2 regions of the Staphylococcus arlettae genome follow, and region 1 is predicted to be linked to the other one. Evidence: predicted binding sites of a transcription regulator. Region 1 holds the regulator's gene; the other holds the start of a gene.

Region 1 (4,903 bases):
TTACAAGGACAAGGCAAATAACGAATTTTAATATGTTGATTGTCTATATACAATTCTGGAACGTGACCTTTAACGAAGTTCGGGCAGTCGTTAAAACTATGACCATCATAGTGCTTTTGTTGGTCCTTATATTCTTGTAGCACATTTAAATCCTCATCAATCATCGCATTGGTTAATTCAGCCTGATGTTGTTCTAAAAATTGTTTAACATCATGATCATTTACTACATCATGTTTAATTTTTGCAATACGTTTAAACAACTGATTAGAGTCACCCATTATTTGATCGAAACGTTTCATTCGTCATCTTCCCCCCATCTCTCTTTTAAATGTTGTAAGAAAGCAGCTCTTTCTTGATCTTCCTCTTCATTATTATCATTATCTACCTTTTTATTATTATCATCACTTTCAGTCGATGCTTGTTGTTCTCGCTCCAACAACCATTTTGGAGTCATTTCTTTAGAAGCTAATTGGTGCTTTTTGTATCGTGATTGTGATGAGGCAACGCGTGTCTCTGGTTTAGGTTGATTTACTTTTAGTGCATGTTGATATGCTTGTTCTGCAGTACTAATTCCTAATTTTTTCCAATTTGAAGCTATCTCCAATATATATGCTTTAGGTAATTTCATATCTTCTTTTAACATAACAAATTGTAATAAGATGTTAATTACTCCAAATGACATTTTTTCTCGTTCTACCAACTCTTCCACCATTACTTTTTGTTGTGTAGTTGGTTCAGAACTAGACCAAGATGCTAACATTTCTATTGGACTCGTATTTTCTAATTGTTGTAACCAATTTTTATCATCATCATTTTGTTCTGCTGATGGTTTCGGCGCTGTAATTTGATCTTTTTGTTGTAGCGAAGGTAAATGTTGTTCATGTTCCATTAAATAATACGTGCGCGCATATTTTCTTATATCTTCGAATGATAACTGTTGTGCACTTGTAATTGACTTTAAGATAATACGTTTCATAGCTTCAGGTGTTAAACCATATAATGTAGCTAATTGAATAATTAAATGTTTAGCTTCTTGAGTTATTATTTCTTCGCTAATGAAATGTGTTTGAAGAAGGTCGTACAACGTTTCAAAATCAAAATTCACTGCCGATAAATCCAGACCTTTATATGTAGATTCTTGTGGCATTTGACTTACATCTTCTACTAAATTACCTTTAGGCAATTTGAACACATCAGTATACTTGCGTGTGATTTCTTGGAATTCAGTTAAATCTATAGCAGTAGATGTTTCAAAATCTGATTTTAGTTGATGGTAACGTTGCTTACTGACTTCATTATACAAAAAGATAGATAACATTGGATCACTGAAAAATTGACGGGCAGTAGGTGGTTGCACTAATTTATAAACAAATGATGAAGTGTTATCTTCATGTTTTACAAAGCTTTTTACTAAACCAATGCCCTCTAAAATATCCATTTGTTGTCTAAACTCTTTTAAATTAATTTTCAATTCACTCATAATAATGTAATGTGTGTTTACTTGATTAGATGTTGACTCAACAAATTGGTTTAAATAATGCAAAAGCCCAATTGCACTTGAGCCAACTAATGGCGTAAATAAACGATTTAAAATAGCTAAATTATGGTTTGTTAGCTGAAAGTCTCGTTTAACTTGAAAATCATCTTGTGGTCTCAGCCCAAATTTAGCAGATTGTAACCCCATTTATGAATCACTCCGTTTATTTTCAGATAAGATACCTTGCATAGATTGCAATAATTGATCGACATCTTTAAACTCTTTATATACTGATGCAAATCTAACATAGGAAACTTGATCTACATGCATCAATAAATTCATCACATATTCACCGATTTCTCTCGACGAAACTTCAGCTTGTCCTATATCACGTAATTGCCATTCAACACTATTTGTTATCTCTTCTAATTGTTCGTATCGCACTGGTCTTTTTTCGCACGACCGTACTAAACCATTTAAAATTTTTTCACGTAGAAACTGTTCACGTGTGCCATCTTTTTTCACCACTATAAGTGGACGTTTTTCTATATGTTCAAATGTGGTATATCTTGTACCACATTGTTCACATTCTCTTCTTCGGCGAATCGCATTTACTTCATCCGCATGTCTAGAATCAACAACACGGGAATGCGTCGCGCTACATTTCGGACATTTCATGGTACTTTCACCCTCTTTTGTAGATTACGCCTTATTATACTATAAAATAATATGATACAAAAGAATCCTTATTATTATCTAGTTTATACTAGCAAATAAAAATAAATGCCAATCCCTTCTGGGTTTGGCATTTATTTTTATCTTTATCTAATATTTACGAATTAACTTGAAACTACCTTCGAATTTTCTTTCAATGATTCACCAATTTGAGCTGCTATTTCAACGACACGATTTGAATAACCCCACTCATTGTCGTACCAAGCAATCACCTTAACTTTTTTATCACCCATTACTAAAGTGCTTTGAGTATCGATAACAGCTGAATGTGGATTTGTATTAAAATCAACTGACACTAATGGTGCATCTTCTGTAGCTAATACACCTTGCAAGTCGTTTTCTTTAAATGCTTGATTTATGTCATCTACTGTAACATCAGTTTCTAAATCAACGACCAAATCTACTAACGATACATTTTTAGTTGGTACTCTTAAAGCCATACCATGCAATTTACCATCTAATTCTGGCATTACTTCTTTTAATGCTTTGGCAGCGCCAGTTGATGTAGGTATTATGCTTTCATTACAGGAACGTGCTCTTCTTAAATCTTTATGTGGGTTATCAATATTATTTTGATCATTAGTAATTGCATGTACAGTTGTCATTAGACCATTTACAATACCAAATTTATCATTAAGTACTTTCGCCACAGGGCCAATGCAATTCGTTGTACAAGAAGCATTACTGAAAATATCATATTGTTCAATATCAAGATCGTTATTATTCACGCCTTTAACGATCATTTGAACATCTCCACCTTTTGATGGACCTGTCAATAACACCTTTTTAGCCCCAGCAGTTAAATGTGCACTTGCTTTATCACCGTGATTAAATTTACCAGTAGCTTCAATAACAATATCGATATCTAACAACTTCCATGGTAGATTTTCAGGATTACGGTCAGCAAGTAATTTAATTTCATGCTCATCTACTTTAATGCCGTGATCCGTTGGTTCTACTTTTAAATCATATGTACCATGAGTTGTATCATAATTAATTAAATGCGCTATTGTTTCAGGTGGATAGCTCGCATTAATTGCTACCACATTTAAATTTTTATTTTTCAAAGCAATTCTTAAGGCCATTCGACCTATTCTGCCCATTCCATTAATTGCAATATTCGTTGTCATAAGAAGCACTCCTCACTTATGTGTTATACTTTATGAGATTAGTATAACATAAACATCGCTAATTGAAAGCGTTTTCTAAACAAAAAATAAAAAATCACTACAGAAATAACATTTTCCCATAGTGATTTTTTAATTTATGACTCACTGCTATCTAAATAACCTTCTTCAATTAATAACTGCTCTAAATTTTGTTTAAGTTCGAGCTTAGAATCTCGATTATCTATGACCTGATCAGCCATACGTCGTTTTTTATCAATGGAAATTTGACTTAGCACACGTGCTTTAGCATCTTCTAGTGACATATCATTTCTTTCCATTAATCGATCTATTTGGATACTTTCTGATGTATAAACTAACCATACTTCATCAACAGTTTCTTGTAAGTCATTTTCATAAAGTAAAGGAATATCCATAATGACATTGTACCCTTCTGCTAAAAATTGATCTTTTTCTTCATCCATAATTGTTCTAACAATAGGATGTACAATTTCGTTGAGTTCCAATCTTTTTTCAGGGTAATTAAACACAATATCGCCAACATACTGTCTATCCATTTCCCCGTTCTCAGCAATAGCCTCATCACCAAATGCTGCTTTAACTTGGGCTAAACCTTCACTACCTTTAGCAACAGCTTTTCGAGAGGCAACATCTGCATCAACGATTTTAAAACCATGGATTTCTAATAATTCAGCTACAGTTGATTTTCCGGTTGCAATCCCACCTGTTAGTCCTATAACTTTCGGCATCTTTCTCACGCTTCCTTTATTTTTGACATGTTGGACAGAAATGACTATTTCTCGTCGCAATAACTTGGGTAGCAATCATCGAATTACACACCTTACATGTCTTTTGTTTATATACATTTAAATGTAGTTGCATTGTACCAGTATTACCATCAGCATGACGATAATCTGAAATGCTTGTTCCACCATTTTTAATACCCTCTTCAAGTACTTCTCGAACATATAAAAATAGCATTTCTCGTTCTTGATGATTTAAATCTTGAGTCTTTCTAGCTGGATGAATACCTGCACGAAATAGCGCTTCACAAGCATATATATTACCACAACCAGAGATGACACGGTGATCTAAAATCATTTGTTTAATAGGTTTATCATAATAACGTTTGTGATCAAAACACGCTAAATAATAATTTAACGCGTCATGATCAAAAGGCTCTGGCGCAATTTGTAAAAATGACGGGTACGCTTCGAAGGATGGAACATTACGTATTTCTCCAAATCGTCGAATATCCGAATAAACTAATTGTTTCCCATTACTCAATTCAAAGATTACGTGCCAATGCTTACGATAATTTTCGACTGGTATATCATCTACATGATTTACAATAAAGAATCCACCAGCCATACCTAAATGACTAATCAAAATACGCGTCGCGCCATCTTTTTCTAAATGAAATACAATGTATTTACTGCGTCGTTCGATAGCATCGATGACATAACCTTCCGTAAAGGTTTGGAACGTATCTAAAGCCATACCTTTAATAATTGTTTCACGCTGTTGCTTTTTACCTTCGATAACTTTAGATGAAAATATGACG
Region 2 (4,903 bases), 930 kb from region 1:
TTGCACAGCTCGTACATTCTTCGACACTTAATAACTTATTACGTGTATAATATAGTGATTTTAATCCTTTATGATGTGCATATACATATAATCTAGATAACTCACGTGTAGAGATCTCTGAGTTAACATAAAGAATTGTCGAAATACCTTGGTCAACGTGAGTTTGAATTGTAGAAATTAAATCAATCAATTTCATTTGGTCTGTATTAAATGCTGATTTGTAATACCACATAGTTTCTGGTGATAAGAAAGGCATTGGATAAAACGTTTCAGCATTGCCGTACGTACGACGTTCGATTTGATCAACAATTGGCATTACTGAGCTAGTTGCATTTTGAACGTATGAAATGCTTTGTGTTGGTGCAATCGCAAGACGATAAGCATGGAATAGACCGTGTGTTTCAACTTGTTGTTGTAAAGCTTTCCAGTCTTCTGCTGTTGGAATAGTTAAATCTGCAAATAACTTACGAACTTTTTCGTATTGTGGCTCAAATGTTTGAGAAGTATAAAACTCAAAATATTTACCATTTGCATAATCTGACTGTTCAAAGTCTTTATAAGTTTCCCCACGTTCTTTAGCAATTTCCATTGAGCGTTCAATAGAATAATAATTCATCATCATAAAGAATATATTTGCAAAATCTTTAGCTTCTTCAGATTCATAACCAATTTTGTTTTTAGCTAAATAGCCGTGTAGGTTCATAACACCTAAGCCAACTGAATGTAGCTCACTATTTGCTTTTTTAACGCCTGGTGCGTTTTGAATATCCGCTTCATCACTAACTACAGTTAAAGCATCCATACCTGTATGCACTGAATCTTTAAATTTACCTGATTCCATTACGTTCACAATATTTAAGGAACCTAAATTACAAGAGATGTCACGTTTGATGTCATCTTCTGTACCGTAATCATTAATAATAGATGTTTCTTGTAATTGGAAAATTTCAGTACATAGGTTACTCATTTTGATTTGACCAATATCAGAGTTAGCATGTACTTTATTAGCATTATCTTTAAACATTAAATACGGATAACCAGATTGTAATTGTGTTTGTGCAATCATATTTAACATTTCACGCGCATCTTTTTTCTTTTTATCGACATTAGGGTTCGCTACTAAATCGTCGTAATATTCATCTAAGTTAATGTCATCTAATGTCACACCGTATTCATTGTAAATTGTGTGTGGTGCAAACATATAAAAGTCTTTACCTTCTTTAGCCAAGTCAAAGAACTTAGAAGGTACGATTAAACCAGTTGAAATTGTTGATAAACGTAAGTCTTCATCAGCGTTAACTTTTTTCGTATCCAAGAATTCTTCAACATCATAGTGGAAAATATTTAAATATACAGCACCTGCGCCTGGACGTTGTCCAAGTTGGTCTGCGTAACCAAATCCACCTTCTAATGATTTAGCAACTGGTAAGACACCTTTAGCTACACCTTTAATACCTTTGATTGCTTCACCACGTGCACGTAGTTTAGATAAGTTGATAGCCACACCACCACCAATTTTACTTAATTGTTTAGCTGTGGAATCAATGAAATTAATTGAATTCAAACTATCATCTACTTCTAATAAAAAACATGATACTAACTCACCACGACGCGCACGACCAGCATTTAAGAAAGTTGGAGTCGCTGGTTGATAGCGTTGTTCAATCATCGCTGAAATAAATTGTTTTGCTGTAGCTTTATGACCATTAGCTAAATATAAAGCCACAATTGCTACGTGCTGATTATAATCTTCTAAATACTGTGATTTGTCATTGGTCTTCAAGGCATAATCCTTATAGAACTTACTTGCTGACATGTAACTTGCAAAAGTAAAATTGATACTTTTAGCAAATTCAGTAATTTCGATTAAATCTGCTTCTGAATATTTTGCAAAGACGTCAAAATAAAAATCATTATCTACAAGATAATGTAAACGTTCAAGCTCTGTATCAAAATATATTGTTTTGTCGTGAATTTCTTCTAAATAAACGGCTAAAGCCTCTTGATCCTTTTCTAAATTGAAAAAACCATTATCTTTACGTTTTGTAACTTCATTATTTAATTCAATGTGATTGTATTTCTTCTCGTCCATAGTCTTCATAGAATTGCCCCACCTTATCTTTAAATTCGGTCACATCATTAGATGTACCTTGTACTTCAAACTTCATCAAAAGCGGTACCTGGAAACGTTCTGCAATAGAACGGCCTGCTTTCGCAAAATTTTGTCCCCAGTTGCGGTTGCCACTTGCAGCAACTGCTTTTAATAAATCACTATTTGTGTCTAAAAATGATTGTACTGGTTGAGGCACTTCCCCAAAACCAATCGTCCCAGTGACCAATATATACGGTTCGTTTATGCGTTCAGAACAATTTAACTGTGTTAATTCCATTGTATTTTCAAGTTCTGCTTTTTTGATAAAGCGTCTCACATTACCTGAAAATGAAAAATACACGACCTTCATTGGACCACCTACTTTCTAAAATCATTGCTAAGCTGTAATTCAATTATAAATGTTCGCTTGCTTCTATCCATAGGTAAGCACAACATATAGTGTTTGTTAGTAGCTATCGCACTGTATGTAAATCAACATTTAAATAGTAATAATGCTTAATTTGTCATGTTTTCACCATATGTCTGGGTGTTAAATTACTTAATTGTGGTGCTTTTATATATGCGATATACAAACCAAAAACACAACATATTGTGTTTGTCTGTAATTCTTAATACTATATTATGTGTTTAATTATACATAATAAATTGTCACTTTTAAAGGGCAATGCTTTTGTAAAATTTCACCGAACTACTAACAAATGGCACCATTCCAAGTTTAAATTGCCTTTTTTCTGAGAAAAGATTTTTTTATTAAATTTTAAGGCTTTTTAATTGCTTTTTCGAAACAATGTTAATCTCTTGATACTGTGCGTTTTCTCATACCTCGTCGCTCAATAATAAAATTAATGAATTTCACGCAGATTAAATCACAACATAATTTATTTTCAGATTTACCCTCAAAAACAAGAACATGTGTTCGATTAAAGGATAATACATTCTTTGATTAAACGCAACTACTTATGTACATTATCATTAAAATTGTGCTAATATGAATACGTTAAAATTTTGCAAATGAGGCGATATAATTGAATCCCAAAGTAAAAGGTATTATAGCGATATTAATTTCCGCTATAGGCTTCAGTTTTATGTCAGTCTTCTTTCGTTTAGCTGGAGATTTACCAGTCTTTCAAAAATCTCTTGCTCGAAACTTAGCATCATTATTTATTCCGTTATTTTTTATTTATAAATACAAACAACCACTTTTTGGCAAATTAAGCAGTCAACCTTTATTAATTATCCGTTCTACTTTAGGACTAATCGGTGTCTTGCTTAATATTTATGCCATCGATCATATGCTGTTAAGTGATGCAGATACATTAATGAAGTTAAACCCTTTTTGGACGATATTACTTAGTTTAATATTCTTACACGAAAAAGTACGAAGATATCAAGTCATTGCTATGATTGTGGCAATTGTTGGTATGTTATTTGTAGTAAAACCTGAATTTTCTTCTGCAATGATCCCTGCACTAGGTGGTTTATTCTCTGGCATATTTGCAGCCAGTGCTTACACGTGTGTACGTGCATTAAGTAGTAGAGAAGCACCCTATACGATTGTATTTTATTTTTCACTCTTCTCTGTTGTTGCCTTAATACCTTTCACACTGTTTACCTATGAGCCTATGTCTTGGTTACAAGTATTGTACCTTATCGGTGCAGGTTTAGCTGCTGCAGTTGGTCAAATTGGTATAACACTAGCTTATAGTTATGCCCCTGCCAAAGATATATCTATTTTCACATATGCATCAATCATCTTTACTGCCTTTTTCGGCTTCGTATTATTCGGAGAATCACCTGATATGTACGCTACTCTAGGTTATGTCATAATTATTGCAGCAAGTTATTATATGTTTGAAAAAGCAAGACGACAACCAATAGAAGCAACGCAAGAAAATCAATCACAAACGACGAAATAAATGTTATACAAAGGAGACATTTTTATGACTGAAGGACGCAAATCTGATGAATTACAAGATATTACCTTATTAGGTAACCAAAATAATAAGTATGACTTTGATTACAGACCAGACGTATTAGAATCATTTGACAATAAACACCCTGGACGTGACTATTTTGTTAAATTTAATTGTCCGGAATTCACGTCACTTTGCCCTATTACAGGACAGCCTGATTTTGCGACGATCTATATTTCTTATATACCTAACATTAAAATGGTAGAATCAAAATCTCTAAAATTATATTTATTTAGCTTTAGAAATCATGGAGATTTCCATGAGGATTGTATGAATATTATAATGAATGATTTAATTGATTTAATGGACCCACATTATATTGAAGTATGGGGCAAATTCACTCCACGTGGAGGTATTTCCATCGACCCATATACGAACTACGGTCGACCTGATACTAAATATGCAACAATGGCAGAACATCGCCTAATGAATCATGACCTTTATCCAGAAAAAATAGATAATCGTTAAACTAACCCGAAAGCGACTGGGACATGAATCCCATTCTCAAAATAAGAGGACTAATCCTTAATTTGGATTAGTCCTCTTTATTTTTAACTGTGCGTGCTTTCCGTGGGCACTGACTCAGCCTGTAGTCTTCGGCTAATGCTTTTCCCACAGAGATATTTCTATCCCAACTTTTTTTATAATTTACAATTCCTTCATTATAAAATGTTATCGCTTTAAATTTTTCTTGTCTTTTCGTTATTAAAAGTATAGAATAAATTCAACCATTTATGGGGAGGGAAATTATGAAAAAAAATAATTATAGTCACGAAGAAATTATGGAAAGCACACCGCGGACTGGTTTCTTCGGTCA

Evidence for each region. Region 1 encodes NrdR, which represses ribonucleotide reductase genes. Its sites were predicted from a motif close to AACACNATATATNGTGTT; they were not measured.
Region 2: a site for NrdR is predicted at 2,692-2,709, ahead of nrdI (class Ib ribonucleoside-diphosphate reductase assembly flavoprotein NrdI). Genes of this name have one in related genera too.

The regions. Positions count from the first base shown of each region.
Region 1 covers NZ_CP094803.1:1,193,138-1,198,040, reverse strand. The annotation lists gene dnaI (primosomal protein DnaI) at 1-299, opposite strand, end outside; gene MUA37_RS05785 (replicative helicase loading/DNA remodeling protein DnaB) at 296-1,684, opposite strand; gene nrdR (transcriptional regulator NrdR) at 1,685-2,155, opposite strand; gene gap (type I glyceraldehyde-3-phosphate dehydrogenase) at 2,317-3,342, opposite strand; gene coaE (dephospho-CoA kinase) at 3,477-4,088, opposite strand; gene mutM (bifunctional DNA-formamidopyrimidine glycosylase/DNA-(apurinic or apyrimidinic site) lyase) at 4,105-4,903, opposite strand, start outside.
Region 2 covers NZ_CP094803.1:2,122,631-2,127,533, forward strand. The annotation lists gene nrdE (class 1b ribonucleoside-diphosphate reductase subunit alpha) at 1-2,101, opposite strand, end outside; gene nrdI (class Ib ribonucleoside-diphosphate reductase assembly flavoprotein NrdI) at 2,064-2,462, opposite strand; gene MUA37_RS10415 (DMT family transporter) at 3,139-4,029, shown strand; gene queF (preQ(1) synthase) at 4,054-4,554, shown strand; gene MUA37_RS10425 (peptide MFS transporter) at 4,836-4,903, shown strand, end outside.